3 regions of the Paenibacillus sp. J22P218 genome follow, and region 1 is predicted to be linked to each of the others. Evidence: predicted binding sites of a transcription regulator. Region 1 holds the regulator's gene; each other region holds the start of a gene.
The links. The regulator LexA, encoded in region 1, represses DNA repair genes until DNA is damaged. The targets are predictions, from matches to a motif close to CGAACATATGTTCG.
Positions count from the first base shown of each region.

Region 1 (10,217 bases):
CACGCACGAGACATCTGCACCAAATTTGGCACGGTCAAAGGTAAGTCTCACAAGATGGTGATTCTTCGTTATCTTTGTAATCGTATAGACCATACCATTGCTATACTTGGTATTGTAGATGAAGCCGCGCTTTTTAAAATGTGTGGTAATTGCCTTTTTGACCGACAACGGTTCTAAGGCATGATCGCCTATCTTAAGCGGCTCTAGTGGATACGGATAGTTAACGCCGATTAGATTTGCATCATCATAGCATGACTGCACGATCCGCTCACCAGCAATTATATTTTCGTAAACAGCTGCTGCTTCTTCCTTATTTGAAGGAACGGCAAATACGCGCTCGTGATAAATTTCACCGATAGAGCTCAGAAATTGGCGTTCCCTTTCATTCAGATCCAACGGCGGTATGCCGTCCGCGAGATCACCGAGCTCGACGATCGCATCTAGAAAGTTATTTCTTCCTGAAATCCACCAATCGCTTTGTAACCTAATACACGGAGAAGGGTAATCGCTCCAGCCCGTTACACTAGGTGAAAACAGCCTTTGATAAAGAACATCTCCCTTTGCGATAAAAGGTATTGGATCTTCATTGGAAGCTTTAGGGTTACGACGAAGTACCGGAAGGTTATCGAAAATAAACGTCAGTCTATTCAGAGGGTAGCGGCGTGGAATTCCGCCTACAATTTCAATCGCTTCTTCCATTCCCAGCGAATTGGTGACACCATCCGAATTTGCTCCGTCCCATCGGGCGGGTAGGTTTGTAAGTCTTTGCTCGAAGCCCTGTGATGTCCCGACCGAATATCGATATGAGGAAAGTTTAGGATTTTGTTTTAGTAGCCGATCGATGCCAGAAACACCATGTAGCGAGTCACTAACGAAAAATTTAATGTCATGGGGGTCAATGCCTAAATCAATCAAGGCTTGTCTGATCCGTTCGGTCACCCCTAGAGGCGTGTCCTTTTTAGCTAACCGATATAAGATGTTTTTAAATAACTTCACAAGCACACTCCTTATTTAAAGACATTATCTCATTATTCGTGAAGAACTTATTCTATTCCTTCATTAGCGTAAACTGCCCGTTAGCGTAATGGAGGCCGCCAAAATGACAGCCCTCATTATGTTGAACTAACGTTCTCCGTTAGCGTAATGAACGCTCTTTAGTCGCATATTGCAAGACTATTTCGTAATTTTGCAAGTCCTTTTGAAAGTTCTTCACGATTCTTTCCGCTCTTAATCCAATCAGGAAGCCTGCTTGCCAGACTCTGATTTTTATTAGGAATTCTTTCACGCAAAGAAGAATTGATATAACCGTCCATAAAATCTAAATGCTCTTTATTATAAGCCCAAAGTAACTTTCCACAACAATTAGTCCTTAACCAAAGATTCAGCCCCATAAAAGTCCCGTTCCCCCACGTACCAACCATCGGATCACTTAAAACACCACAACGTTTACATAGCAGAATATATCCGAATTTACCGTCACTTTTTCTTATCCCCTTAGCACATTTCAAACAATTGGGACACTCAATGAGAATATTATGGTTGAATATAAAATCGTAAATTCTTTCACCAGTATCTTTGAATCTTGAATTAGTCATAAAATTAGATTCCTTTATCAATTTGTTTTTATATGCATCCATCCTCAATCCATATCTTAGCATGAAGTGTTAAAGAAAACTGCCCGTTAGCTTAATGAATTTCAGTCTAACATTTGATTTTTATCTAACGATCATGCTGTAAATTGTAGTCGATACTCGATTGGTGTCTGTTTGTTTAATTTGAATCCGTTCATTATTGTAAAATTGAATGAACTCCTCAATTCGTTGTTGAGCCTTACTAATTGCCGCTGCTGGTGTAAGCCTAAATGATTATATCCTGACTGCCATCGAAGAAAAGATTGAACGCGACAGATTGAAGTAATCCGGCCAATGAGCCGGATTTTTTTGTGTCTTGATTCGCAAACGTTTGTTCGTATATAATACAAACAAACGTTCGTGTTGGAGGTATAGCATGGAGATGTTTATTGGTAAGACTGTGCAGCTCATTTATATTGATAAGCAGCGTGAGGTATCGTTCAGGACAGTTAGGGTCTTGGGCGTCAAGGGTGGTAGCATGTGTACCTTTTGTTATACGGCCAACGCACCGCGCAGTTTTAAGCTGGATCAGATCGTCGACGTGGAGATGGTGCAGTATGCTGTCTGATGATTCACGAAAAATATTGACGGTGCTTTGGAATAAGTATCGGCATAATCCATTTCGAGTCGATCTGGATCAATTGCAACGGTTGGCCCAGCGAAGAAAGCCTCGAATTAAAACAGCGATTCACAAACTTGTGATAGAAGGATACGTGTCTTGGGATCGCGGCAACAAGTCGTTTCAGATTGTATATAGCAGTGAGGAAGAGAAGCCAAAGCCTTTTAAATGGAGTTTTCAAGAAAGCCCGCCGACCTAAGTAGGTTAGCGGGCATGTTTTATTGCAATTTGAAGCCTTGTGAAGGTATGGGAATAATTCTGGCTATAACGTGTCTGGGTATGATCCAAAACTCTGATCCATTTCTAACTTGATAGCAGTCCGTAACTTCCGGATCATCAACCTTTTCGAACAGACCCTCAAGCGTTTCAGTTGTGTCTAATTCTAAGATCAAGATTTGTCCTAAATAATCATCAACGTTCATCATTCGCTCATCTCCTCTGTTGTATGATTCGCTTATAATTTACGGATTCCTGCTGCTAATTAAATGCCCCCAAAAGTGCCCCCAAAATGCCCCCCGATACGTCAGTTTGGAACAGTTAATAACCTCGATGAAAATTATTACTTCCTATAATATAGGCGTATTACAGCTTGTTCCTGTTCGTTACTTGAGCAAGTACCTAAACCGTACGCAAGTTCACCAATGGGAACGCGATCAGTACTTGACGCTTTACTAATCGATAGGATCAACTAAAACCCGCTAAGGCTTCTGCGAAAGCAGATATCTTAGCGGGTTTTTCTGTCAATATTTTGGCTCTTTATAAAGATGAATTTAGAATTATTAATTGGATTTCTGAGACTGTCGAGTAACTGTTAACCAATTTAGATATGATCCCAATGTATATGATTTTTCACACAAGACCAGTTAAACAAGTCGTAAACTGAAATGCCGCTTTTGGTTAGACTGTATGAAATACAGGCAAAGTCTACTAACAGTAAAGCAATATAAAGAAGAGGAGGAACGATGCGCTAGGCTATCGTTCTTCCTCTTCTTGTTGGTAGCTCAATGATTAGTGAATATCTCTGAATAATCCAATGACTTTACCGAGGATCGTCACGTTCTGGAGCAGAATCGGCTGCATGGAGGAGTTCTCCGGTTGGAGACGTATGTAGTTCTTCTCCTTGTAGAACGTCTTAACGGTAGCCTCATCATCCTCGTTCATGGCTACGACGATATCGCCATTGTTGGCAGTACGCTGCTGGCGAACGATGACGTAGTCTCCGTCGTGAATGCCGGCTTCGATCATGCTCTCTCCCTCAACGTTCAGGATGAAGACGCTGCTGTCGCCAACAAAATGTGATGGAAGAGGGAAGTAGTCCTCAATATTCTCAGTAGCTGTAATCGGCACGCCTGCTGTTACTTTACCGACGATTGGCACTTTAGCGACGGCAAGCGGGATAATACCGTCCACGCCTTCCGTATCCAAAATTTCAATAGCGCGAGGTTTGGTAGGGTCGCGGCGGATAAGGCCCTTCTTCTCTAAACGGTCGAGGTGACCGTGTACAGTCGAGCTGGATAATAATCCGACGGCTTCGCCGATTTCCCTGACGGAAGGCGGGTAGCCTTTCTCCCGGACCTCATTCTTAATGAAATCAAGAATAGATTGTTGTCGGCTGGAAATCTTCGACACTGCGATCACTCCATTAGTATGTTTGTACAAAAGTATAGCACAGAACCCGGGTTCGCACAAACATAAGTTCTTAAGCACAAAGGTTCGTATTTTTGTGTTGACTACAAACGTTTGTTCGTGTTATTCTCAGAACAGAACAAACGTTTGGGGTGCTGAGAGATGATGATGAGTCCAAGTTTTTACAGAACAATACATACGCAACCAGAGATGAAGGTTAGTCCTATATATAAGCGATATACGGTTGCAGTGAGGCGTCATGCACTTAAGCTGATCGTATGCGCAATGCTGTTCGTACTTTTGTTTACGAGCTTTCTATTGATCGGTACAAAGGCATCTGGCAGCAAGAACGCTGTTGCTGCGGTCAACGAGGAACTTGTGACCGTATTTACAGGCGATACATTGTGGGGGATCGCTCATCGTTTTGCCAGTGAGAAGGAAGATATTCGATACGTCATCTATTTGATTAAGGAGCGTAACGGACTAGAGTCGACGGACCTGTATCCGGGGCAGAAGCTTGTTATTCCTTCTATATAATGAACTTGTACGCAGAGAGCATCTGAACCGGAGACGGTTTGATGCTTTTTTTTCGTTATTTCAGCTACTCTTTTTGCCGACATGATGGAAGTGCCGCCTTGACAATTACGCTATGAAAATGTCAAAGTAAAGGGTAGAACATTTACAGCATGAGGGGAGTATAACGTTAAATATGGATATGGATAAGTTAATAGCGCGGATCAACGAGCTTTCTCGGAAAAATAAAACGGTAGGCTTGACCGACGAGGAAACGACCGAGCGTGATGAGCTTCGAAGGCAGTATTTGAACAACTTTAAGAGCAACTTCAGACAGCAGCTCGATACGATTAAGTATGTTGAGGACGAGGACCAGGATAACGTTAAGCATTAAGTGTCTGTTATGGCCGAGTTCCGCTTGGCCTTTCTTCCATAAAGTCTTGTGTACGAGTGCCATTTCTGAAGCGATGGGGGAATTCATCTATGAAGTATCGGTTGCTTGGCAGAAGCGGACTAGCCGTCTCTGAATTATGTCTTGGAACGATGACGTTCGGCAACACGACAAGCGAACAGGATTCGATTGAAATGATCGGCCGTTTCTATGACAAAGGCGGCAATTTTATCGACACGGCAGATGTATATGTTAGCGGAAGATCGGAAGAGATTGTGGGTAAGGCAATTCGCGGCAAACGTTCGGAGACGGTACTTGCAACGAAAGTAAGAATGGCGACTTCTGGCGACATTAATGGCGTAGGATTATCCCGCAAACATATAATGGACGGCATAGAGGCGAGCTTGAAGCGTCTTCAGACCGATTACATTGATCTTTATCAGGTCCATGTATGGGATCAGGCTACGCCAATTGAAGAGACGCTTCGGGCGCTTGACGATCTTGTTACTTCGGGCAAAGTACGATACATAGGCTGTTCAAACTTTTTTGCATGGCAATTGATGAAGTCGCTTGCTCTTAGCGATGTGAATCGATACGTACGCTTCGTCTCCATTCAGCCTCAGTACAGTCTAGTAAGCAGACAGATGGATAGGGAAATGATATCGTTATGTCTAGAAGAGAAGGTAGGGATTATCCCTTGGGCGCCTCTCGGAGGCGGCTTCCTGACAGGACGATATAATCGCGACATTCCGACGGAGGGTCGTCTAACCTCGAAGGTTGGCGAGAGCGCATGGGTGAACCGTGCATCTGACCACAACTTTGCTATTCTAGATGCCGTGATTGAGGCAGCGAAGCTATTGGACAAAGCGCCAGCCGAGGTGTCATTACGCTGGCTGCTGCAGAAGGAAGGTATTACTTCTCCAATATTCGGCGCTCGTTCCTTAGAGCAATTCGAGGAAAATATGGGCACGGTGAACTGGGAGATGCCTGTCGATATTTGGGACAAGTTGAACGAAATAAGCGCATTGCCTGACGATTATCCGAACCGGTTCATTACGAAGTTCCAGCGTCCATTAGGATAATTGAGATTGTTCGCATAATAGACAGGCTTGCGGATGTAGGCCGAAGTAGGAGGAATAAGCTTGTCACGTTCTTGGGAGCGCAAGGTGCGCAAAAACATGAGTCAAGTTAACAAACAACGCAAAAAACATGGTGAAGGTTCTATCGTACTAAACGGCGAGAAAGCGGTAAAAATCGTCGGTCGCAATTATATTGCACCGATTCTACTGCTTCTGTTCATCGGATTGTACGTTATTCTGATCCAGAGCCAGAAGGACTATCAGATCGATACGATGTTTTATGTAACCATTGCATGTTATGTCGTATTAGCAGGTCTATTCTTCTTAAGACGTCCTTATATCCAAATCGGTAAGGACTATGTTCAGACGCGTAGAATGATGGGGGACAAGCGTCTTACGGCTTCTTCCATTAAAGGCATTAGCACGCAGCCTGGTTATGTTGTCATTGAGCCGCAAAAAGGCGGTAATTGGGTGTTCTCGCGTTTGATTAACCGTTACCCTACGGATGAAATTAATGAAAAGCTTAAATTGTTCGCGCAAGCGAACGGTATTTCATTTCAGCAAAAATAAAGGCATGGGAGAGTAATGATTATTATGGCAAAGCAAGCTGTATTATTTGACTTAGACGACACTTTACTGTGGGATGACCGCAGTGTGAAAGAAGCTTTCGAAGCAACCTGCCAGGCAGCTGCTGACCTAACGGGTGTAGACGTTAACGCACTTGAAGAAGCGGTTCGCCGCGAAGCGCGGGCACTGTACGAATCGTATGAGACGTTCCCGTTCACGAAGATGATTGGCATCAATCCGTTCGAAGGCTTGTGGGCGAACTTCCGTGAGGGAGAGCAAGAGGAATTCCGCAAGCTGGAAAGTCTTGCGCCCGGCTATCGCAGAGAAGCATGGACGAGGGGGCTGCTAGCGCTTGGTGTAGATGATCCGAAGCTTGGCGCTGAGCTAGCAGAGAAGTTCCCGGCTGAACGTCGGTCGCGTCCGATCGTTTATGATGAGACTTTCCGTGTGCTGGATTCGCTAAAAGGGAAATATAAGTTGCTGCTGCTAACGAACGGCTCGCCGGATTTGCAACGCGAGAAGCTGGCAGGCGTTCCTCAGCTCGTTCCCTATTTTGATCATATTATTATTTCGGGCGAGTTCGGCGAAGGCAAGCCGGCCGCATCGATCTTCAAGCATGCCCTTGAGCGTCTTGGCATCGAGCCGGAGCATGGTATTATGGTTGGTGACAAGCTTACGACCGATATTCTTGGAGCAAATACGATTGGCATGACATCCGTATGGATTAATCGCCACGATATGGTTCGGAATGACGATATTATTCCTACTTGCGAAATTAAGCATCTGGAAGAGCTGCTGCAAATTCTCGAGCAATAAAAGAATAAGCAATAAAATAAGCCCCTCGGCTACGGCAAAGCTGCAGCATGAGGGGCTTGCATTATTGAATTCGATATCCGTTACGCTTTGTCCGTTTCGAATACCGGATCAGCGAATGGATGAGCGATCCAGCCTTCTGTTTCGATGAACAAACGAACAGCCACGATTTGACGGTTATCCATTAGAGTGAAGAAATGCGGCTTGTATTCCGGTACGGAAATGACATCGCCTGCTTCAAGCTCAACATCGAAGTAACCAACATCGTCAGTGCCTTTGATGATAAATATGCCTTTACCAGCTGTAATCGCGCGAACTTCATCTTCGGTATGTGTATGGACGTTCTCGAATTTCTTCAGAAGCTCATCCAGATTTGGCGTTGCTTCGGACAATGTAATGATGTCCCAAGTTTTGTACCCGCGGCGTTCAGCGAGATCTTTAATTTCCTCAGCATAAGTAGCAAGCACTTGCTGCTTCTCTTCATCAGAAAGAATGAATTTTTCTTGCAGCTCGGGAGCAAGCTTGCTTGTATTCCAATGTTCATATAGAACTTCCTGTTGCTCTAGAAATGCACGGACGTTTTCTTCGCCGGAGATACGTTGTTCGGTATTGCGAATTCTAATTTCAGCCATGATCATTCCCTCTTTTCCAATAGAAATTAAATGATATAATAATTATAAAACAAATGATGACGGATGTCGATGGATTTGCTTTTCAGTCCTAAGCGATTCTGATAAACTAATTGTTAATGATTTTGGGAAGGGTGTACGAATTGTCTAAACCAACCATACAACAAATGCTGCAAGAGCGCATACTTATTTTGGATGGCGCTATGGGTACAATGATTCAACAAGCAGACCTGAATGAAAATGATTTTGGCGGTCCAGAGCTTGATGGCTGTAACGAAATGCTCGTTCTAACTCGTCCGGACGTGATTCAGTTGATTCACGAGCAATACCTCGAGGCTGGAGCCGACATTCTGGAGACGAATACGTTCGGCGCGACTAGCGTCGTGCTTGCCGATTACGATATACCTGAGAAAGCTAGAGAAATCAACCTCGCTGCGGCTAAGCTGGCACGCGATGCGGCAGACAAGTATAGTACGCCTGACAAGCCGCGTTATGTTGCAGGCGCGCTCGGACCAACAACGAAGACGCTTTCCGTTACGGGCGGCGTTACGTTCGATGAACTGGTAGAGAGCTATTACGAGCAAGCGGTAGCTCTTATTGAAGGACAGGTTGATGCTCTGCTTCTAGAGACATCGCAGGATACGCTTAACGTTAAGGCTGGAAGCATCGGCATACGTAACGCGTTTGATACACTTGGCGTTGAGCTGCCAATTATGATCTCGGGTACGATCGAACCAATGGGAACGACGCTCGCGGGTCAAACGATTGAGTCGTTCTATATTTCCTTGGAGCACTTGAAGCCGATCTCGATTGGCTTAAACTGTGCGACAGGACCTGAATTTATGCGTGACCATCTCCGAACGCTGAGTGAAATCGCGAATGCTGCAATTAGCTGTTATCCGAACGCAGGATTACCGGATGAGAACGGCCATTATCATGAATCGCCGGAATCGCTTGCTAAGAAGATGTCGGCATTTGCAGAACAAGGCTGGCTTAATATTGCCGGCGGCTGCTGCGGCACGACGCCTGCGCATATTCGAGCTTTGACGGAGACAATGGCAAACTATACGCCGCGCACGAAGATGGGCGAGCACCCGGATGCGGTATCGGGTATCGACACCGTGTTCATCGAAGCGGATAACCGTCCGATTATGATCGGCGAGCGTACGAATATTTCCGGTTCCCGCAAGTTCAAACGGCTTCTTAAAGAAGAGAAGTTCGATGAAGCTTCCGAAATTGCAAGAGCGCAAGTGAAGGGCGGAGCGCATGTTATTGATATCAACTTGCAGGACACGGATATTGATGAGGCTTATGCCGTACATCAGTTTTTGCCGCAGGTCGTCAAGAAAATCAAAGCGCCGCTCATGCTCGATTCCACCTATGACCATATTATTGAGCTCGGCTTGAAATATTCGCAAGGCAAAGCCATTATCAACTCGATTAACTTAGAGGACGGCGAGTCCAAATTCGAGAAAATTTTGCCGCTAATTCACCGTTACGGCGCAGCTGTCGTCATGATTCTTATCGATGAAAGAGGACAAGCTGTTTCGCGTGAAGCGAAGCTCGAAGTGGCGGATCGTTCGTATGATTTGCTCGTTAATAAATACGGCATGAACCCTGCTGACATTATTTTTGACCCGAACATGTTCCCGGTTGGCTCTGGCGACCCGCAATATATCGGCTCTGCTGTTGAGACGCTCGAAGGCATTCGGATGATCAAAGAAAAGTATCCTCGTACGAAAACGATTCTGGGACTAAGCAACATCTCATTCGGATTGCCGGATGCAGGTCGTGAAGTACTTAATTCGGTTTACTTGTATCATGCGACGAAGGCAGGTCTTGACTATGCCATCGTGAATACGGAGAAGCTGGAGCGTTACGCCTCTATTCCTGATGAAGAGCGCCGCTTGGCCGAAGAGCTGATCTATAATACGAATGATGAGACGTTAGCTTCGTTCGTAGCTGCTTTCCGCGACAAGAAGGTCGAGAAGAAGGAGAAAATATCTAATCTTTCCCTCGAAGAGCGTCTTGGATCATACGTTATTGAGGGAACGAAGGAAGGTTTAATTCCTGACCTAGAATTAGCCTTGCAGAAATATTCGGCAATGGACGTTATCAATGGACCGCTCATGAGAGGGATGGAGGAAGTTGGCCGCCTGTTCAACAACAATGAGCTCATTGTGGCCGAGGTGCTCCAAAGCGCAGAAGTTATGAAGGCGTCCGTCAGCTTCCTGGAGCAATTCATGGAGAAAAACGAATCGTCCGTGAAAGGCAAGATCATTCTTGCAACGGTTAAGGGCGATGTTCATGATATCGGCAAAAACCTCGTTGAAATTATTTTATCGAATA
Region 1 is NZ_JBWDNL010000002.1:1,077,446-1,087,662, forward strand. Features, by position in the region: gene AC0YN0_RS13990 (hypothetical protein) at 1-996, opposite strand, end outside; gene AC0YN0_RS13995 (hypothetical protein) at 1,155-1,595, opposite strand; gene AC0YN0_RS14000 (hypothetical protein) at 2,008-2,199, shown strand; gene AC0YN0_RS14005 (hypothetical protein) at 2,469-2,675, opposite strand; gene lexA (transcriptional repressor LexA) at 3,259-3,879, opposite strand; gene AC0YN0_RS14015 (LysM peptidoglycan-binding domain-containing protein) at 4,126-4,413, shown strand; gene AC0YN0_RS14020 (DUF896 domain-containing protein) at 4,592-4,783, shown strand; gene AC0YN0_RS14025 (aldo/keto reductase) at 4,873-5,862, shown strand; gene AC0YN0_RS14030 (hypothetical protein) at 5,923-6,429, shown strand; gene AC0YN0_RS14035 (HAD family hydrolase) at 6,454-7,242, shown strand; gene AC0YN0_RS14040 (1,2-dihydroxy-3-keto-5-methylthiopentene dioxygenase) at 7,323-7,871, opposite strand; gene metH (methionine synthase) at 8,036-10,217, shown strand, end outside.

Region 2 (10,217 bases), on a different contig from region 1:
TTGAGCGCCGTGGAAAAGATCCGATCTGTACTTTCGACGCCTTCCCCTTGTTGGCCCCCGATCTTCCAAGACAATTGACTGATCAAAACGCCCATCTCCTCTTTGTAGCCATTTCAGCACGTTCTAAAATGGCATGCGTGAACGATCGTCGCCGCCCTCTGACGACATCATGTTTATTCCATCGTAAAATCGAAAAATACGGATCCGGCTTGCCCAAGCGTAAACGACTGTCGCCGTCCTTTGGCGGCAACAGCTAACGTTTCGCGTTGAAATATAAGAAAGTATAAACAGCAAATTTATACTTTCTTATATTTTTAAAATGAAACGTATATCGACATGATCTAGCGATAAATGTGTATCTTCTTATAACAGTCACAACAATTTTAAAGGTCAAAGTGCCAAAATGCAAGATGTAAACGCTTATAGGGAACGATAGTTTGTTTAGATGAAATCAATACCGCAATTAGATCGTAGATGTATATTTGGTTAAGGCAGCTGCTTCAGCAAAAAATCGATCGCATTTCCGCTGAAAAACCGCTCCGTCTGCTGTTCCGTATAACGCTTTAGCAGCGTTTCCTTTAGATTAACGAGCTCTCCCGGATGAGTTAGTCCTTCGACATAGGCATCGATTCCGTCAAAATCCGAACCCAACATGATCGATCGCTCTCCGCCCAGCTCGCACATATGTTCAATATGCCGCACAACGTCGTCGATCGTTACCCGCTCCGCATGCGATACGAAATAGGGAACGAATGTTATGCCAAGCATGCCGTCTTTCTCGATAATCCGCTTAATCTGGTCATCAGACAAGTTGCGCGGGTGGTTGCATATCGTCTTTGCATTCGAATGCGAAGCGATAATCGGCCTTTTCGTCCGCTCCGCGGTATCCCAAAAGGCTTGTTCGGATAAATGAGATACATCCAGTAGGATTCCCCATTTATCGCATTCATCAACGAATTGACGCCCGAGGCCTGTCAATCCGCCGCCTCGCGGCTCCATCACGCCATCCGCTGCCCAATTCGCATTATTCCATGTCATGCCGGCCGCCCGAACGCCGAGCCTATGCAAGGTGCGCAGCATGGACATATTCCCTTGCAGGCCGTCCACTCCCTCAAGCGAGAGCAGCGCTCCGATTTTGCCCGTTGCCAGACAAGTCTCCAGATCGCTGGCGGATTGTACCCACACCATATTCTCGCATGTCAGCACCTGCTCATGAAATCGATCAATGCTTTCCAGAATCGGTTCCAGTCTTCCGCTTATTGCCCTCGGTATGTATATCGCAAACGTCTGAAGTACCGTGCCTGCTGCCTGCAGCCTTTCATATGTAACATCGAGTGCACCTGACTTGCTGCTTTGAAAGGTCAACAGCTCGTCTTCCAGCAGCTTGCAGAGCACGTCACAATGGAAATCGACAACTTTCATGAAGCACCTCACTTATAGGGACAATATGAATAATCCTATGCATTTAAGAAGAAACGCCTGACAGCGTCCTTTTCTATGACGCCATCGTTTCGTCGAAACGTATAGAGAAAGTATGAGCAAAATCATATACCTTCCTATACGTCAAAAAAACCTGTCTACGACGTAAACAGGCGAACGATTTGATCGGTCATCCAGACATTCCGCCGCCGCTTTACTATTTCGTTATTATCGTGGTTCCACGATCAGCTTAATAGCCGTTCGATCCTCGCCGTCAATAACGATGTCTGTAAAAGCCGGTATGCAGATGAGATCTACCCCGCTGGGAGCGACGAACCCGCGTGCGATAGCTACTGCTTTGATCGCTTGATTGAGCGCCCCTGCGCCGATAGCCTGCAATTCAGCGCCGCCGCGCTCTCTGAGAACACCAGCCAATGCGCCTGCAACGGAATTTGGATTGGACTTTGCTGAAACTTTTAATACATCCATGAAAAGTACCTCCCCTGGGAATGTTGGATGGATTCCACTTTTAAATAGTATTCGAGGGAGGTTAAAAAATTCCTGCTTTATTCGTCACACTTTACGAGCTATTCTGAATAGTCGCACTTTTCAAAGATTTTGAGCCTTACATAAGCAGCCATTCGTCCTCGGTCAATCGAATTTTTTGCATTTTCGTCGCCTTTCCCGTCGCATCGTCTAGCTGAACGGATACGGCATGCAAATGCCATTTGCCCTCGTCAACGACAAAACGAACAGGCATTTGGGTAATAAATTTATGAAGGACTGCGTTGCGTTCCATACCTAAAACGCCTTCTTTTGGTCCAACCATGCCTACGTCGGTTAAGTAAGCCGTGCCGCCGGGCAATATCGTATCGTCATTCGTTTGTACATGGGTATGAGTGCCGACAACAATCGAAGCTCTCCCGTCCAAATGCCAGCCCATAGCGATTTTCTCGGAGGTCGCTTCCGCATGAAAATCAACTAATATGTTGTTTGTCTTCTGGCTTGCTTGCTCTACCAGCTCATCCGCCTTGGCGAACGGACAATCGATCGGCGGCAGGAACGTTTTTCCTTGCAAATTAATGATCGCCAGCTGCTTGCCGCCCGCTTTAATGATAGCCATGCCTTGACCAGGCGCACTCTCATGGAAATTAGCCGGACGTACGAGTCTTGGCTCATCGTCGATCCATTCGAATATATCTTTATTATCCCACGTATGGTTGCCCATCGTAATGCCGTGGACACCCCATTCGAAAAATTCCTTCGCTATGTTCGCCGTAATGCCTCTGCCGGCGGCTGCATTCTCGCCATTCACAATAATAATATGCGGATTATATTTGCTTTTCAGCGCGGGCAATACCCGCTTAAGTGCGCTTCTTCCTACATTGCCTACAATATCGCCGATGAATAATACGTTCGTGCTCACTTCTAATCCACTTCCTTCTATTTGTACGCTATATGCAGAAAAGTGGCTGACGAGCAGCCACTTTTCGGTATTGCATATGTGGTTCGTTGTTTATTTCGCGTATTCGACCGCTCTTGTCTCACGAATAACGGTGACTTTAATATGCCCCGGATAATCGAGTTCGCTCTCGATTTTCTTCGTAATGTCGCGTGCAAGTCGGAACGCTTCCGTATCATCGATCTTCTCTGGCTGTACCATAACGCGCACTTCACGACCAGCTTGAATCGCGTACGACTTCTCTACGCCTTCGAACGACTCGGAGATATCTTCAAGCTTCTCCAGTCGCTTGATGTACGTCTCAAGCGTTTCACGACGCGCTCCAGGACGCGCAGCCGACAAAGCATCAGCCGCTCCAACGAGCATTGCGATAACGGAAGTTGCCTCGCAATCGCCGTGATGGGAAGCGATACTGTTAATAACAACAGGATGCTCCTTGTATTTCTTAGCAAGCTCTACGCCAATCTCAACGTGTGAGCCTTCCACTTCGTGGTCAAGCGCTTTCCCGATGTCATGCAGCAAGCCTGCGCGCTTCGCGAGCGTAATATCCTCGCCTAGCTCGGCAGCCATCAGACCCGTCAGGTAAGCAACCTCCATGGAGTGCTTCAATACGTTCTGACCATAGCTCGTCCGATATTTCAATCGGCCCAGAATCTTGATTAGATCTGGATGCAAGCCATGCACCCCAACCTCGAAAGTAGCTTGCTCTCCGTATTCACGGATACGCTCATCCACTTCTTTGCGGGATTTCTCGACCATCTCTTCGATACGGGCAGGGTGAATGCGTCCGTCAGCCACAAGTTTCTCCAAAGATGTACGAGCAATTTCACGTCTAATCGGGTCAAATCCAGACAAAATGACCGCTTCCGGTGTATCGTCGATGATGAGATCGATACCGGTCAATGTTTCCAAAGCACGGATATTGCGGCCTTCGCGCCCGATAATGCGGCCTTTCATCTCTTCATTAGGCAATGTTACGACAGATACCGTCGTCTCTGCCACATGATCCGCCGCACAGCGTTGAATAGCTAGGGAAATAATGTCGCGCGCTTTTTTGTCCGCTTCTTCCTTCGCTTGCTGCTCGATCTCTTTAATCATTTGTGCTGTCTCATGTCGTACTTCCTGTTCAACATTCGACAAAATAATTGATTTCGCATCTTCCATCGTCAGACTCGATATACGCTCAAGTTCACTGAGCTGCTGCTTATAAATGGAGTCGATCTGCTCCTGCGTTTCTTCGATCCGCTTCTCTTTGTTGGCTACAGATTCTTCTTTGCGTTCTAGCGCTTCTATTTTCTTATCCAACGACTCCTCTTTTTGGAGCAAACGTCGTTCTTGACGTTGAGCCTCATTGCGTCGTTCACGAATGTCTCTCTCGGCTTCCGAACGGAGCTTGTGGACTTCGTCTTTTGCCTCAAGTACGGTTTCCTTTTTCTGTGCCTCCGCTTCCTTCTTCGCGTTTTCCACGATTTGGACTGCGGCTTGCTCGGCACTCGAAATTTTAGCCTCTGCAATCGACTTTCGAATAAAATAACCAATCACAAAGAATATTGCGCCAACAAAGAGACAGATCAAGATCCAAATTGCATAATGCATCTTGTTCACCTCCTTGTTGCACACCAAGCTTTCGCTTGGGATGATATTAGGTTTTCAATCGGTTTCCAAACCGTTTCTCATCTACCATTTTGACGAAAATAATCGTTTCGAATCAACTTTTGGAAGGAAAATTGATTCAAATAGAAGGAATACATCCTCATTTTATCGTTTCGTAAAATCAATTGTCAAGCGAAAACGGCTTACAGCTTCCTTTAGTACTCCTCATCCATGTCGAAAGCATCCTCATCTTCATCACTATCAACTGACTTCACGGCTTCTCTAGCGATGTCGCTCGGGAATCCGCGCCTCAGCAAAAAGACAATCAGCTTCTGTTTTCTTTCCTTCGGCGTGCCTTTGAGAGAACGCCATTTCTTTCCAGCAGCTGCAGTTGCGGATGCTAACTCCGCTTCTCCATTCAGCGTACGCAGCGCTTCTCCGGCCAGCTCTTGCGAGATGCCATGCTGCTGCAGCTCCTGCTTAATCCAATGCCTGCCTTTTAGACCGCTCTTCAACCGCTGAGCGGCGAATTGAAGCGCATATTGTTCATCATCCACAATATGCTCGCTTTCTAAACGGTCGAGCGCATAACGAATATTCATTTCCTCGAATTGCTTCCTTAATAAATACTGCTCGATCTGCTTTCTCGTCCTCGGCTTTGAGCCCAAGTAATAAACCGCCAATGCATAAGCGCGATATCGCTCGTCCTCCGTTCTTATCTCTTCCAGCTCCGACTCGGAAAGCAATCGGCCCTTCATAAGACTGAACTTTATTAGGATATCCTCATGAACGCTTAATAACGGCTCCTCTGATCCTGCGAACAGCTGGTATCTCCGTCGTTCCTTCTTGTCTTGCTTAACGGATATAATCATCCATCCATCTTCATCCGAATGCTGCTCAACCACTGTGCTGACGACCTCCCGACAAGCTGACGTTACTGCCGTTAGGCGGTTAAGTCGCTTTTAAACGAAGCTTCGCCGCCCCTTACGGGACGGCGAAGCGACATTAGCTATAAGTTCATACTGCCTGTTGCAGCTCTATTCCAGATCTTCGAATTCGTCTTCTTCTTGCGGCTCTTGGTTAAAGTTCGCTTGCTGCGCCGTAGCCGATAGATTGCTCTCATCACGAATCTTCTTCTCGATGACAGCAGAAATGTCCTTATGGTCCTTCAAATATTGCTTCGCGTTCTCGCGGCCTTGTCCAAGACGCTCGCCTTCATAAGAGAACCAAGCACCGCTCTTCTGAACGATATCCATCTCAACGCCGATATCGATCAATGAGCCTTCCTTCGAGATGCCCTCTCCGTACATAATATCGATCTCTGCTTGCTTGAACGGAGGTGCAACTTTGTTCTTCACGACCTTGATACGCGTACGGTTACCGACCATATCATTACCTTGCTTAAGCGTTTCAACGCGGCGTACATCAAGACGTACGCTGGAGTAGAACTTCAGTGCGCGTCCGCCCGGCGTTGTCTCCGGATTGCCGAACATAACGCCAACCTTCTCACGAAGTTGGTTAATGAAGATCGCAATCGTTTTCGACTTCGAAATCGCGCCGGACAGCTTACGTAGCGCTTGCGACATCAAACGTGCCTGAAGACCAACGTGCGAATCGCCCATGTCGCCTTCGATCTCAGCCTTTGGAACAAGTGCGGCAACGGAGTCAATGACGATAACGTCAACTGCGCCGCTACGTACAAGCGCTTCAGCGATCTCGAGTGCTTGCTCGCCTGTATCCGGCTGGGAGAGCAACAGCTCATCAATGTTAACACCGAGCTTGCTAGCATAGAGCGGATCAAGTGCATGCTCCGCATCGATGAATGCAGCTTGTCCGCCAATACGTTGTACTTCTGCAATAGCATGAAGAGCAACTGTCGTCTTACCGGACGATTCCGGTCCATATACTTCAATAACACGACCACGAGGTAAGCCCCCGATTCCAAGCGCAATATCTAGAGCAAGCGAACCGCTAGGAACGGTCTCTACTTGCATGTGTGTAGATTCACCTAATTTCATGATAGAACCCTTACCAAATTGTTTCTCGATTTGGCGTAAAGCCATCTCTAACGCAGCGCGACGGTCCGACAAGAAACTCACATCCTTCATCGTTTATAATTGTATGATACCTTACTTATGACTGCTTGCCAAGCATTTTTTTCGAACATACATTCGCTTTTTTTCTAGATGCGCATGCCAGAGGACAATAAAAAAACCGCAGCAAAGTATTCTTCGCCACGGTTCTTCCGATAACTACTTCCGATTATAGATCTGCCTTCGACAAAAGACAAGCTTTTTTTCAGCATCAGTGTTTGCCAGTAAAAAAGATCGGCTACTTAGCTTCCTCGTTACAACCCGTACCCGATCACTTCTCCCGAAGAGCCTGCCAGAGCCGGTACATCGCAGCTTTCACCGCTCTTAAGCGTATCATCGCCCGATCTCCGCTTAGGTTCGTCGTGTGCACGAGCGTGTCCTTGCCCCGCTCCGCGATCGCGAAGTAAACAAGGCCAACCGGCTTGCCCTCCGACTCGGAAGGTCCTGCAACGCCGGTCAGCGAGACGCCGAAGTCGGCATCGGCTAACTGTCTGACGCGCTCAGCCATGAGAGCGGCTGTCGACTCGCTGATCGCCCCGGGAGCGCCGTCTCCTTCGAGCTGCGACATCGGAATGCCGAGCAGCCGATGTTTCATCTCGTTCGTATAGGTTACGACACCCCCCACGAACTCGCCACTGCTGCCAGGAACGTTCGTAACGAGCTCCGCGAACAATCCCCCGCTACAGCTCTCCGCGCTTGCCAGCTTGCGCCGCGAGCCTCTCAGGAGCTGTACGATAGCCTCCTCCAGCGGGATGTCATCCTGCGCATACAAATGCTCTCCGATTCTAGCTTTAATCTGATCGACGATATCGTCGATCTTCCGCTCTGCTTCAGCAAGCGTTGCCGCCTTCGTGGACACGCGTACCGCCACTTCGCCTTCCTTCGCATAAGGGGCGATAGTCGGATCGCTTTGCGCCTCAATGAGGTCGATAAGCTTCGCTTCGAGATTCGACTCGCCAATGCCCGCGAACTTTAGCTGGCGCGAATATAGCGGCTGCTCATCAATCAGCTTCGTTCGAAGCCACGCCTCGCCAGGACCATCAATCATCGGTTTCATCTCTTTAGGAGGGCCAGGCAGCAGCAAATAGAGCGTACCGTCTACGTCCAGACCATTGCCGACCGCAAGGCCGGCGCTATTGTCAATCGCATCGCTGCCCTCGATCATATTCGCTTGGCGGCGGTTGCTCTCGACCATATGCAATCCCCGTGAACCGAACAGCTGCTCAATGCGCTCCATGGATGAGGAGTGGAGATATAGTCCTCTTCCCAAGTAGTCGGCCAGCACATCCTTCGTCAGATCGTCTAGCGTCGGACCAAGTCCCCCTGTGAAGACAAGCAGATCTGCGCGCGCGCGTCCAATTTCGATTGCTTTCCTTAATCTTGCGGCATTGTCGCCAACGACCGTTTGATAATATACGTCGATGCCAAGCGAAGCAAGCTTTTGCGATAAATACTGCGCATTCGTATTTACAATTTGGCCAAGCAGCAGTTCTGTGCCGACCGCAATAATTTCTGCCTTCATCCGCAGCCTCTCCTTTGCTACATGCGTGAGCGTTCTAATATCCTACTATATGCAAAAGCACCCTTCCTTTAATCGGAAAGATGCTTATCGGCTATTCTACGGGAATTAATTTCTTATTCTTCACGAAGTAATCAACGCCAGAGTATACCGTTATCGCTGCTGCTATCCAGCTCGCAATGACATCGAATGGAAAATCGATGAAGGCGAATGGGAAGTTGTTAATAAGCAGCGCAATAATCATCGTAATCTGAATGGCTGTCTTCCATTTGCCCCATTTGCTGGCCGCCATTACCGAACCTTCGAGCAAAGCGACTTGACGCAAGCCCGTCACGGCAAATTCACGGCTAATGATAATGATCGCAATCAATGCGCTCAACTTGTCCATTTCAACGAGCGAGATAAGTACGGCTGCCACAAGCAGCTTGTCTGCGAGCGGATCGAGCAGCTTGCCTAGATTGGTGACGATCTTGTTCTTGCGGGCAATATAACCATCAAGACCATCCGTGCTCGCCGCCACTATGAAAATAAGCGCCGCAACGATTTGATTGTATGTAATGGTGAAGTCGGCTATTGTTAGCGACCCTAGATCAACTTTCATAAGCAAAAACAACATAATAACTGGTACCAAAAAAATTCTGGCAAGCGTTATGCGGTTCGCCAGATTCATGCAATTACCTCCCCGGACATGTCAAACTCATAGGTGTGCGTAACACGTACCTTATGGATCGAACCAATTTCATGCAGCTTTCAAATACTTCGAGTTCAAGTATAATACATGGTTTTCTATGTGTCAAAAACAGCCAATGCAGTTTCTTGCATCTGATAGTATGTAAAAAAACTGCAAAACCCCGCTTTGCGAACGATCGACAAAGCGAGGCTCAAGGCGGCTATGTAACATTGTGCAGCTCTAGATGCAAAGTTATCGATAATTCATGAATTGCAGCTCAATCGGCAATTCCGCTCCGCGCAAAAGCGCCATAACCGCTTGAAGATCGTCGCGGCTCTTGCCCGTCACCCGAATTTGATCGCCTTGAATTTGGCTTTTTACTTTAAGCTTCGAATCGCGAATCAAAATATTGATTTTTTTGGCGACATCCTGCTCGATGCCTTGTCTTAACTTAATCTTTTGGCGGACCGTACCGGCCGAGGCGCCTTCGATTTTGCCGTAATCCATATTTTTGATCGGGACGCCGCGCTTAACCATCTTGGACAACAAGATGTCAATAACTGCTTTCAGCTTATAATCATCATCGGATCCGATAACAAGCTCTTCTTTCTCGAGCGCGATACTGCTCTTGCTGCCCTTGAAGTCGAACCTCGTCTCGATCTCTTTCTCGGCTTGCGATATCGCATTAACAAGCTCCGCCATATCAACCTTTGATACAATGTCAAATGAACTTTCTGAACTCAACCACAATCTCTCCTCTCGTACTTCTATTCAGATGTTACGGAGTCCGGCTCGTTGCCCGCTCCGCCAGTTTCTCCTGTATCGCTCGTATCGGTCGGCTGTCCCGCTGATACGATCGGATTAATGAGCAGCTTCTTCGATCCGGCACGGTCGCCGTCAGGAACAGGCACGCCGTCAACCGTAATTTCCGTGAGGTCAGCCCGGCCGACATTCACATACAAAGTTTGCGTTAGATCGTGCGTCTCAACCGTCCCGTCATCCGCATTGGCCGAATACAGCTTTTCGCCACCTGCGCCGCCTACGCGAATCTCGAGCCAGCTCTTGCCGCCGCTAACCTTAATCTCCAACTTATGCGTTCCCTCAGGACCGATATCATATTTATCCGCTTTGCCGACTTTACTCGCGAAAGTAACCGTCGTCGGAACCTGAGTCGGTTCCGGTGTTGCAGATGGCACCGGATTGTCCGTGCTTGTGCCGTTTCCTTCATTATTGTCCGTTGGAGGCTGCGAAGCATCGGTAATCGGCGTCTTCTGATCGAGCTTGTCTGCCGGATTAGGGTCACGATTAATGACAAACATCCACACCACAACAAAAATAAGGATTAGAAAACACCACATCATTACGTTAAAGCCGATTTTCCCCATACGCTCCGACGATTGCGACTTCACTCTGCGAGGCGCCCGTACAGGAATCGGTTCCGCGGATTGTTCCTTCTGGGCT
Region 2 is NZ_JBWDNL010000001.1:1,692,733-1,702,949, reverse strand. Features, by position in the region: gene AC0YN0_RS07170 (2-oxoacid:acceptor oxidoreductase subunit alpha) at 1-86, opposite strand, end outside; gene AC0YN0_RS07165 (dipeptidase) at 487-1,422, opposite strand; gene AC0YN0_RS07160 (stage V sporulation protein S) at 1,648-1,908, opposite strand; gene AC0YN0_RS07155 (TIGR00282 family metallophosphoesterase) at 2,045-2,845, opposite strand; gene rny (ribonuclease Y) at 2,936-4,477, opposite strand; gene AC0YN0_RS07145 (RecX family transcriptional regulator) at 4,690-5,379, opposite strand; gene recA (recombinase RecA) at 5,512-6,564, opposite strand; gene AC0YN0_RS07135 (competence/damage-inducible protein A) at 6,839-8,089, opposite strand; gene pgsA (CDP-diacylglycerol--glycerol-3-phosphate 3-phosphatidyltransferase) at 8,181-8,756, opposite strand; gene AC0YN0_RS07125 (YajQ family cyclic di-GMP-binding protein) at 9,009-9,500, opposite strand; gene AC0YN0_RS07120 (helix-turn-helix domain-containing protein) at 9,524-10,217, opposite strand, start outside.
Region 2: the regulator LexA is predicted to act here: its motif matches at 6,635-6,648, upstream of recA (recombinase RecA).

Region 3 (10,217 bases), 990 kb from region 1:
AAGCCAATTATACGAAGGCTTATCCGCAATAAACAGTCTGTAATTCGACAAATATTTACATTATGATTAGAGGTTAAAGTCATTGATGTAAATATTCCCATAATAAAAAGCCACCCAATATTTGAGTGGCCTGCTGCATGTATATGTAGAGCACGTATGATGCATCGATCGTTATTTAAAAACCCCACCAGTAAAGATGAGGACACGCATAAACGCTTCGCTCATGCGCCTCGTGCTGGGCACGTATTTAAAGGCATACGTACTTAGTTACTATAGAGGAAGAACAAGCCCATTATACTGATTGCCATATAAAGGCGTCAAATGCGTATGTAGGGCAAATTCAGCCATCTATCTAACCAAACATACGTTCTCACTCATTCTAGCGTGCCCGCATACTAATTATTCTACACTATGCGCCCGCTGCTCTTCTTCTTGGTCTTAATACTGGCCGCCTATATCGATGCTCATCTTTAAAGAATAGATAATCCTCCATTAACTCAAGTTCATGTGGAATTTCGTCGATGATTGGCTGTAAAATTTGAAGTAAATGTTCCCTCGTCGGGTAATCGCTCGATGTTCTAACACATAAATTTCGAAGAGCAACTGAAACTTCAGGATAATTTGAAAAAGAATAGCTAAAAGTATCATATTCATCCCAAATATGCATCTGAAAGAACATTTGTTGTACTTCGTTTAGTTTCTCGTCATCAAGTTCAAGCATCTTTGCCACTTTTTCCAATTCATCAACCATTTCTAGCTTAAAAGAATCCCCCATACCCCCACCGAAAATTCGCCCTTCATTTGTCAAATTGCTTAAAACCGTGATAATCAATGGAATTGATACAGCCTTTAATTGCTCCAACGTCGCTTGAGCCTCGTCTACTACTTTTTGAACTTCTTTCATCTCAGCTTCAATACCTGCAGCTTTAAACCGTGAAAACTTTTCTAAATTCAAAAAGAAGATCACTAAAGCACTCGCTGCAAGTGCGATACCCATTTCTGTCGGTTGATCATTGATACCAAAATACATCAACGGAACAAAGAAAATCGCGATGTAAAAAAGTCCTTGTAAGTATGATTTCATTCTAACCCTCCTACTGATTTTTGCTGATAGCATTAATTCGACAATAGGAAGGAAATTCCTCTGACTTTGTAGAATAAACACATCAGACAACAAAAGAAGGGAGATAGATAGGAATGAAGTACCAAAGCAACTGTGCTTGCGGTCATCCTTACACCAAAACCTATGAAGGTAAATTTCCTATGAAAGAAAAATTCAGCACGAAATGTCCAACCTGTGAAAGAGTTATCGAAGAAAAATCCACAGCTGTTGATGTTATATGGGATTTCCAAAAAGATTGGAAACCTGATCATGTTTAAATCCGGCTTCACCTTATCCACCGACGCCCATCTCTCGGCCGCCATGTTCAACAAAACGCCTGTTATGGCTTGGCAAGACGGCGAGATCATCGACTATGGCGGTCTGATTGAGCAGCAGGACGAGTTAACCGTAACAATAAACGGAATGCACTACGTAAAAACCGCCTGCGAATTCAAGGTTCGCTAGGCGGCTTTTCTTCGTATTCTCCAGCTTCGAGCTCGTCAATCAAATCGACGATCACGGTCCACTTCGCTACCCACATGAGCAGCAGCTCGCTTTCCGCATCGGCAATGATTCTGCGCCGCAGCCGCTCCGCTCTTCCCTCGAGATCCGCTAGCAGGCGATCCCGATCAATCACTGATCTGCGCGCCCTCGACATCCCGTATCTCGAACCATTCTCCGTCAACCATAAAGCGCCGGCGCATTTGATCAACTCGATCGACAACGCCCTCGACCACCAATTCTTCAAACGGATGATAGAGCCGAATCGATACTAGCGTTCGTTGTTCCAGCGATTCCCCGATCACTCGAGAAATGTCTTCCCATTCCTGTTCATCCAAAACAATGCGCTGCCGCCGGTTCCGTTCGTGCGCATGCGTTCGTATTTCATTGACGTGTTCAGGCAGCATCATGCGCGATGATTCCCACATTCCGTTACCGTGAAGCTTCTTCCTCTGTGTCGCCATTGAACATCACCTTCCGAGATTGATGCCCTTATTATATGCGAACATTCGTTCGATATTCAAGGAATAAAAAGTGACATTTACTTCGGCATGCCACAGCCGCTACGAGCCGTCATCTTAGCCCCAGTAGTCGAAGTTGGAAGGAGATAATCCGAAACAACATGCGGTCAAATGACAATTCCGCATATCGCCAGAAGCGGCGTAACGAAAAAGGAAGCTCAGCACACTCGCAATGTGTTGGCTTCCTTGGGAATAGTTTATTGAGCAGTAATTTATACAATGCGCGTACCGCTAATGCGCCATCCTCGGAATGAGGCTTTCGTCGGCCTCGGACTATCGTCCTCAACGGCCATTCCCAATTAAGCGCCGCAAACTGTGTCACCAGGACGAAGGCAACTGCCTCCTCTACTGTTGTTCGGTTGCCATCCGAGAGTGCGGGGCCAGCTTGCATCGTCAGACGCGCCAGAATTCTCTGTAACGCTTCGTAGGTTTTTGCACCCGAACATTCGACGGAGTGCACAAACGTATGTTTGGGGCGAATTCTGCGCGTAAGGCGACGAGATAGATGGATCACCTCCGGCATCGATTGCATCAACTACATGCGATGTCGTTTTGTCCTTCTACTCTTAGTTGGCAATCGCCATACAAAAAACCGCAATTTCAGAAACGTATTTATGCCTCATATTCATCAACATCAAATGACTCAATCTTATGATAGATAACGAATTCGGTGCGTTGTTTAAATGGCCCTATATTCCAAGTTTTTTGAAAACCATATCTTGACTGCCCCTGACCTTCAGTAAAACCATCATACCAAGCAATAAAACCTTCATACTCCAAATAAGATAAATCATATTCTTTTACTAAACCACCAGAAAGATAAATGGTTAGAAGTACTCGATTGCCACCATCTTCATTACCACTATTTGATTTAAGACTTAATTTTTCAACTTTATTCGTACCGGCTCCACCAAAAACATAAATACTATTATTATAAGTTACTGCTGTTTGATCAAACCTTGCAACATTTAAACTAACCTCAGTAGACCAAGTATTTGAATCAGGGTTATAGACTTCTACAGTTGTTGATGGCGATAACGAATCTGGTACCTCTAATCCACCAATCGCATATATCTTATTTTCATAAACAGCGGTAGCAAGTATATCTCTTTTGGTCGGCATTGGTGCACCTGCCGACCAACTATTAGCGATTGGGTCATAAATTTGGACGTAATCAAATAATTTCGTCATATCTCCTCCCCCAATCACATACAACTTTCCATTTATAGCAGTAACACCAGCAGCATGTAATGGAGTTGTAAGATTAGCAACAGTTGCCCAAGAATCTTCAATAGGATTATATCTATACACTACTGACGTTTGGCCTTCATTAGATGTCATGCCGCCAACTACATAAATAAAATCACCTAATGTAGCAGCATTAGTCCAATATCTTGCAGAAGGCATATTTGTTTTCGTTGTCCATGTATCCGTAGTAGGATCATATACTTCTACTTTATCCAATCGGGTTCCTGAATTGACAATGGGGCCTCCTGTAATTCCGCCAAAAGTATAGATTTTTCCGTTATGAACTGCTGTTGCAAATGCTGATTTAGCTGTAGGCATATTTGTTTTTCTTGACCATAAACCAGTACTAAAATTGTACTCATCTACTTCACTAAAAGATCCTGACCCATTTGACCCACCTAATACATACAGTTTTCCATTTATTTCGACTACACCTGATTCAGCTCGATTAATAGGCATATCATTTTGGATCTCCCACACATGCGTTGAGCTTGCATTCACTTTGTCTTTAGAAAAAGGATTAAAAACTACAAAAAGTGTTGCTACCATAATAATCAATAATACTTTTTTCATACACATACTTCCCCTCAATCATTTAGTTATATAATCATATTTATTTTTAAAGAAATTTAATAGACTTATATTAAATTTCCATTTAAAGTACAATGAAATATTAACCAATTTTTATTTTATGGAAAAATGACATCCATAAAATATCAAGTAAGTTTTTGAGTACCGGAACATAAAAAAAGCAGGAGGACTAATCCTCGCTGCTCTTTTTTCATTTGCATCAAAATTGCATCAAACTAAACTCATGAAGAAAATCTTACGCGTTTGAAAACGCGTTACATTCGAAATATGGTTGCGAACGGTTTTCTCGCTGATGAATAATTGCTGTGCAATATCCCTCGTTGTCTTATCCTGTACCAACAGCTCGAATACCTCGCGTTCACGATGCGTCAATAAAAACTTGCTCTTATGGTCGCTACCCTTCAAAGTTTGTCACCCCTCCTTGCTCGGGTTTTTATGGTTTAACAAGGTTAAGGGATACAGTCAACTTATCTTATGAATGGTGGGTCTTATTGGTGCGGCAATCAAATAAAATGGGCGGTCGACATTCCAAGGCATTTGGAGTGGAAAAGGAGTACCGCGGCTAGCGGCCGTACTGGGATAATGCCGTGTCATATAAGAATCTACCGAATATACTATGCTATCAAAAGATACGAGGGAGTGCTTCTTCATTATGGCTGATGTTGGGATAGTCATGCCTGTATACACGCAGGACAGTATGCTGTTCAGGCAAGCAATACGCTCCATTCTTAAACAAACCTACCGGAACATAAAGCTCATTATCGTCATTGACGGCGTTACGCCCAACGTGCTGCGGATTGCAAGAAACTTTGCACGAAGAGATGCCAGAGTTCAAGTTATCCCGAGACCTCAGAACCAAGGTACGGACACGGCGCTTAATGTCGGCTTCAACGTCTTGAAACAGATGCGCAGCATCAAATATTTGACATGGGTATCCAGTGATAACTACTATTACCCCAATTGCATCCGCATCCTCCGCCGAAACTTGAAGAACGCGCCTCCGAATGTCGGCTTCGTTCACTCCAGCTTTCGCTTCGTCATGCATTACCAAAGAGTTCCCGTCGACGTCGAGAAGATGAAAGGGTATGTCCAATGGCAAAGCCAGCAAACGAAAGAGAAGCTGCTCGAATCCTATTTCATCGGTTACGCGTTCCTCTACAAGAAAAGTTATGCCAAGCAGGTTGGCGAGTACCGTTATACTCCCGTCGAAGATTACGATTATTTCCTGCGGCTAACCGAAGTATCCGATATGATATTTGTGCCGCGAATTCTGATGGACTTCCGAGTCCGGTCGCCCCATAGCAACTCCCTCGAATTGCGCAATTCGAAGAAAAAATACTATTTGAAGCGATACTTGCTTAACCTATGCGTGCAAGAAGCTCGGGCAAGGCGGAATATTCCGTATGAAACAAGCGTTATCTTCCCGGTCGAGGACGCCTCCGAAGAAACGCTGCATCGCCTCGACAGCTTGTTGGAGCAGGTTTATTTGAACCAAAAAATTTATCTTCTCGACTTGACGCCGGACACAAGCGCCATGCCCGTACTCGGGGAGATGCCCGATCCCCGTATCGATTACATCGCGTATCCTGGTTTATCGTACGTCGAGGCAATCAATCGCGGACTAGAGCTTGTGCAGACGCCTTATGTTGTATTCTACGGCCGAGGCGACTACTCCGCCGAAATCGACTATTTCGAAGAAACGATCAAGCTCATCCGCCAGATGGTCCATGTTCCGTATGCCCGCCCCATTCAATCGCTTGCCGAAATTTCCTTCCAGACGTTTTACCGGAATTCGCGATAGCGCATAACGACGGAAAGGCCGCCCCCAAGGGGCGGCCTTTCCGTCGTTATGCTACAAGTAACCAAGCAATTTCATATTCCTCCGACACACTCGCCTAATGACGGCAGCCTGCTTCGGCGTAATCGTTTTTTTGCGCACCGAGCCTCGGATCTTCTGCGCGAGCACCCCGTTGAGCTCTTCTTTGGTAATTTGAGCCAGCTCCGTCAATCGGCCAACGGTATCCGCTTCCTTGGCAATCAGCTTCTCGTATTGAATAAATAAGGCTTGCGGATTGCTTCTCGACATTGCCAAATAATCGTTCACGTTGTTGTTCCACTGTCTGGCGAATTGAAGCGCGCCGCTGTATTCTCCCCATGATTTCGGATAGCTCTCCCATGCCTTGAGCGGATTGCGGACGAGCAGGAGCAGCTTCGCCTCGGGATAACATTTTTGCAGAATCGTCAGTTCCTTGGCGCCGTAACGGACTTCCTTGAAGCCGATCATATCATGGCCTTCTTTGTTTTGTTGATAAAGCTGATCCAAGAATGTCCGCACCGACGAAATCGTCGCATTCTCAATGAACTCTGGCGACGGCGCCATTAAGGCTAGCCATTGGTTCGGATTTTCTCCGCTTTGGAAGTAGGCTTGCCGGCTCGACTTCCCTTTCTCCGATAACGTCTGCACTTTCTGGTATATCGCGTGAAACTGGCTTAGAACGCCCAGATGCTCTCCCCAAATCAATGTCTGCGGCCTCGCGTTCAGTATGCGCTGTACGAGCGTGGATCCCGATCGATGCGTAGCCGCCGATAATATCACGTTCAATTCCGCTGTCTCCTCTCCTACATGTTCATGCTTGTTCTACAGATATATTATGCAGATGAAATGCCCCGGGAAACGGCGCAGTCGCCGCTTCCGTGTTCAATGCCTCACTTTAGCGAAAATGGACGGCATGACGAGCACCGAACGGCAAATCTAGCATTTAATAAATAATAGATTGAGATATGAATCAGAGAGGAGGTTCATTCTATGAGTAGCAATCAATATGCCAACAATCAATTTTCTCCGGATAATGTCGTCATGCTCGTATCCTATCCGAAATCGGGCAACACCTGGGTCAGATTCCTGCTCTCATCCTTATTGTTCGATCAGGCGACGGATTGGACCAACTTCCATAGGACGACCACATCTATTTATTATCCGGATTTCAACCTGGAGAAAGCCAGCCAGAGCAGTAATCCCTATATTGTAAAAAGCCATTCCGAATTCGACGGCAGATACGCAAAAGTGATTTATATCGTTCGGGATGTCCGCGATGTGGCTATATCGTTCTATTTCTATCATAAGAAAACCGTTCCGGAATACGATTTAAGCTTTGATCAATTTCTGCAGCATTTCTGCGCGGGCGGAATATGGCCGGGCAATTGGGACGAGCACGTGAACGGCTGGCTTAACCGCAAGGATGAGATCAAGAACGGCGTTCTTATCATAAAATACGAAGACCTTCACTCGCATACCGGCAGGACAACGAGGAAGATCATGAAGTTTCTCGGCATCAAAAAAAGCGCATTAGACATCTATCGCGCCATTCGTTGGTCTTCGTTCGACAATATGAAGAAGCTGGAGCTTGCCCAACAGGATCAGTGGGAAGAATATAAGGATACGAACAAAAATATCGCTTTTATGCGAAAAGGAATCGTTCATGAATGGAAGCAGCGATTGACGAACGAACAAATGAAAATGCTAACGGTTCGATACGGGCAGACGCTGCAAGATCTTGGATACGAAAGCGACATGCCCGCAGACGATGAGGATAGCCGCTCCTGACAGGAAGCGGCTTGTTGCGAATTATACTGCCGCAAGAGCGGCTGACATATAAAGCTGGTTGTTGGCTATCTGATCTGCCCTTGCCATATACGGCATAGATCGCAGATTGGCTGCCATGTTCTCCAAATATCCCGCTTCCAAAGTCGCTCCATCCAGCGAATAGAACAGCACGAACGGAGTAATCGCGTAGTTGATGGCCGCTTGCCGTACCTCGTGCTCGCCGGCCGACGGGATGGACACGTAATCGATTCTAGTATCCGGAATCAGTCTTAAGGCTTGAGCCGCGCTTCCATCAGGAGAAGTATCGATCAAGTAAATGCGGTAGTTGGAATAATTCTGATTCAACAGCTCTTCCAGCCTATTGACCATTTGTTCGGAAAAGCCGTTCACCGAATAGATGATGCTCGTCTCGGGAGCGATTCCTCGCCTCATGCGCGCAAGATGTTTGACCAGTTGATATTTGTAACGATTGTACCGGAATGAAGCAGGGTCGGTCTTAATCTTCAACGAATTGCTGAGAGGAGCGAACATCCGGTACGTGACCAAAGCCCTCGGCACATACTTAATGCTGCAATGTTCCGCCAACTTCAGCCAGAAATCGTAGTCCTCGACCGGTGTATGCTCATAGACGCCGGCCATTGCCGCATACTTCTTCTTGTACATGAACGATCCGTAGATGAAGTTATAGTCGAGCAGCTTCTCCTTTGGTTGATTCTGCCAAGTATTCGTATAGGCAAGAAACTGGCCTGTGCCTTGAATGAGTTTCATGCTGCTGTAGACCAACCCTACATGATCCGGGCTAAGCCGCAAGTTTCTTCTGAGCACTTTAATGAAATTGTTATGGTAAATGTTATCGCTGGCAACCCAAGTCAAGTACCGGATGCCCGGAACTCGGTTTAAGTAGTCGAACCCGACGTTCAGGGCATGCTCGGTGCCTCTATTTTGCGCGTAGGCGATGACGTGAATCCGCTTATCCCGTCTCGCCTCCATGCGCACGACTTGCTGCACCGCTGGGGTAACCCCGTCAATGACGATGACAAGCCTATAATTGCGGTATAGCTGGTTACGGATCGAACGAATGGCGGCGCGCAGATAATCTCTTCTTTGCACGTATACCGGAAGAACGATTCCTACATCAGGCACGGTTATTTCCTCCTCAAAAAGAACATGTTTGATTTCGCATAAGGATTTTTCACTTTGGGGAAAAGGCGAGTACGGTATCTGAATTTATGCCTTGCTTTCAGCATGACCGACCTGCCGGAATGGAAAAACGAATAGCTCCAAGGCAATTGATAATATCCTCTGAGCGGGCTAATCTCATGCAGATACCCGTTGACGAGCATTACCGTTGCATCGCTGATCGGCGCTTTCTCGTACCCTTCCTGCAAGAAGCTTACGTAATCAGGATTCCTAAGGACGCTGGAGTAATGAAACACTTTGAGCGGCTGGCTGTTCACAAGAAACGTGCCCGTATCCGAAATGCTAATGATGCGCTCATTCAAATTCCAAGGCCCCACGTTATAGCCTGGATGCGGAAATATATAGCCGCCGAATAATTGTGGTACGTAATCGAGCCACTTCTGGTCCGCATTCAGCCCTTTATCAACATCCAAATAACAACTTGTATCCAGCTTATGAGCCCACCACTTTAAAAAACGATTGGCTGCAGGCGATTTGCGCAAGGCGAACAAACCTGCATTGAATACCCCGTGACGGATAACGGCCGGCTTCGGTTGGAAGTTATGCGGCGTTAGTATGATCGGATAATAGTCCAATGCGTCGAGAAGTTCTGAAATATCGCCGTACAGCATCAGATCCGTATCCGTGTAAACATATTTGCTCTCTTGCGGAAACCGATTAAAGGCATATTGCATCAATCTCGCCTTGCAAGAGCACGGACCTTCAATTTCGCTATGCTTGAAAATATGGCGGTAGAATTGGGGAAAGCCGAGGTTTTTAGCCAATACGACATCGTCGAAAAGCGACATATAAGGCGCCAGCACGGATTTATTTTCTTCTACCAGACATAATACGATTTTCGCTCCGGGATAATATTGTTTAATGGAGCATGCCATCATAACGGCTAACCCAAGATGGTTATTCGTCGTAACGCTGCAAAAAATCATATGCTCTCTCCTATCTACTCTATTCTTGATCGCGGACGGCAGCGCGAAGGCATAACGCAAGTCCCTTCTCGATCGGGGTGGCCGCTTGCCAGCCAGGCAGCAGGATCCCTTTGCTCCAGGGCACCATGATCTCCCGGCTGCGATAGCCGCGCTCGCCCCACCCGATTGGCAGCTTTGTCCGCGTTACGTCTTCCAGCTTCTCTACCAGCTCTCTCAACGTGAGAGGCTTGCCGGTGGCGACAACGAACCGCTCGCTCTTCGCCGCGCGCCCGTCCAGCAATCTAGCCGCTGCCGCTGCATAAGCGTCCACGATGTCTTCAACATAGACCAAATCGAGCAGCTGCTCGCCTGGCGACATCGTAAGTCTACTGCCGCTATGATAAGCGGCGATAAGCAGAGGAACGATTTTGGGACGCGGATCGTCTGGCCCGTAACTGTCGTACAGCTCAAGCGTTGTGCAGCATAACGATGCCGTTTCCGTGTAATAAACGAGAATATCGTCAAAAGCTTGTTTCGTAGCCGCG
Region 3 is NZ_JBWDNL010000002.1:90,579-100,795, reverse strand. Features, by position in the region: gene AC0YN0_RS09215 (hypothetical protein) at 410-1,084, opposite strand; gene AC0YN0_RS09210 (hypothetical protein) at 1,198-1,380, shown strand; gene AC0YN0_RS09205 (hypothetical protein) at 1,373-1,567, shown strand; gene AC0YN0_RS09200 (hypothetical protein) at 1,554-1,739, opposite strand; gene AC0YN0_RS09195 (YolD-like family protein) at 1,732-2,067, opposite strand; gene AC0YN0_RS09190 (Kelch repeat-containing protein) at 2,737-3,945, opposite strand; partial or broken gene AC0YN0_RS09185 (LuxR C-terminal-related transcriptional regulator) at 4,222-4,368, opposite strand; gene AC0YN0_RS09180 (glycosyltransferase family 2 protein) at 4,616-5,764, shown strand; gene AC0YN0_RS09175 (sulfotransferase) at 5,816-6,559, opposite strand; gene AC0YN0_RS09170 (sulfotransferase domain-containing protein) at 6,770-7,567, shown strand; gene AC0YN0_RS09165 (glycosyltransferase family 2 protein) at 7,589-8,710, opposite strand; gene AC0YN0_RS09160 (hypothetical protein) at 8,713-9,693, opposite strand; gene AC0YN0_RS09155 (NAD-dependent epimerase/dehydratase family protein) at 9,713-10,217, opposite strand, start outside.
Region 3: the regulator LexA is predicted to act here: its motif matches at 2,106-2,119, upstream of AC0YN0_RS09195 (YolD-like family protein).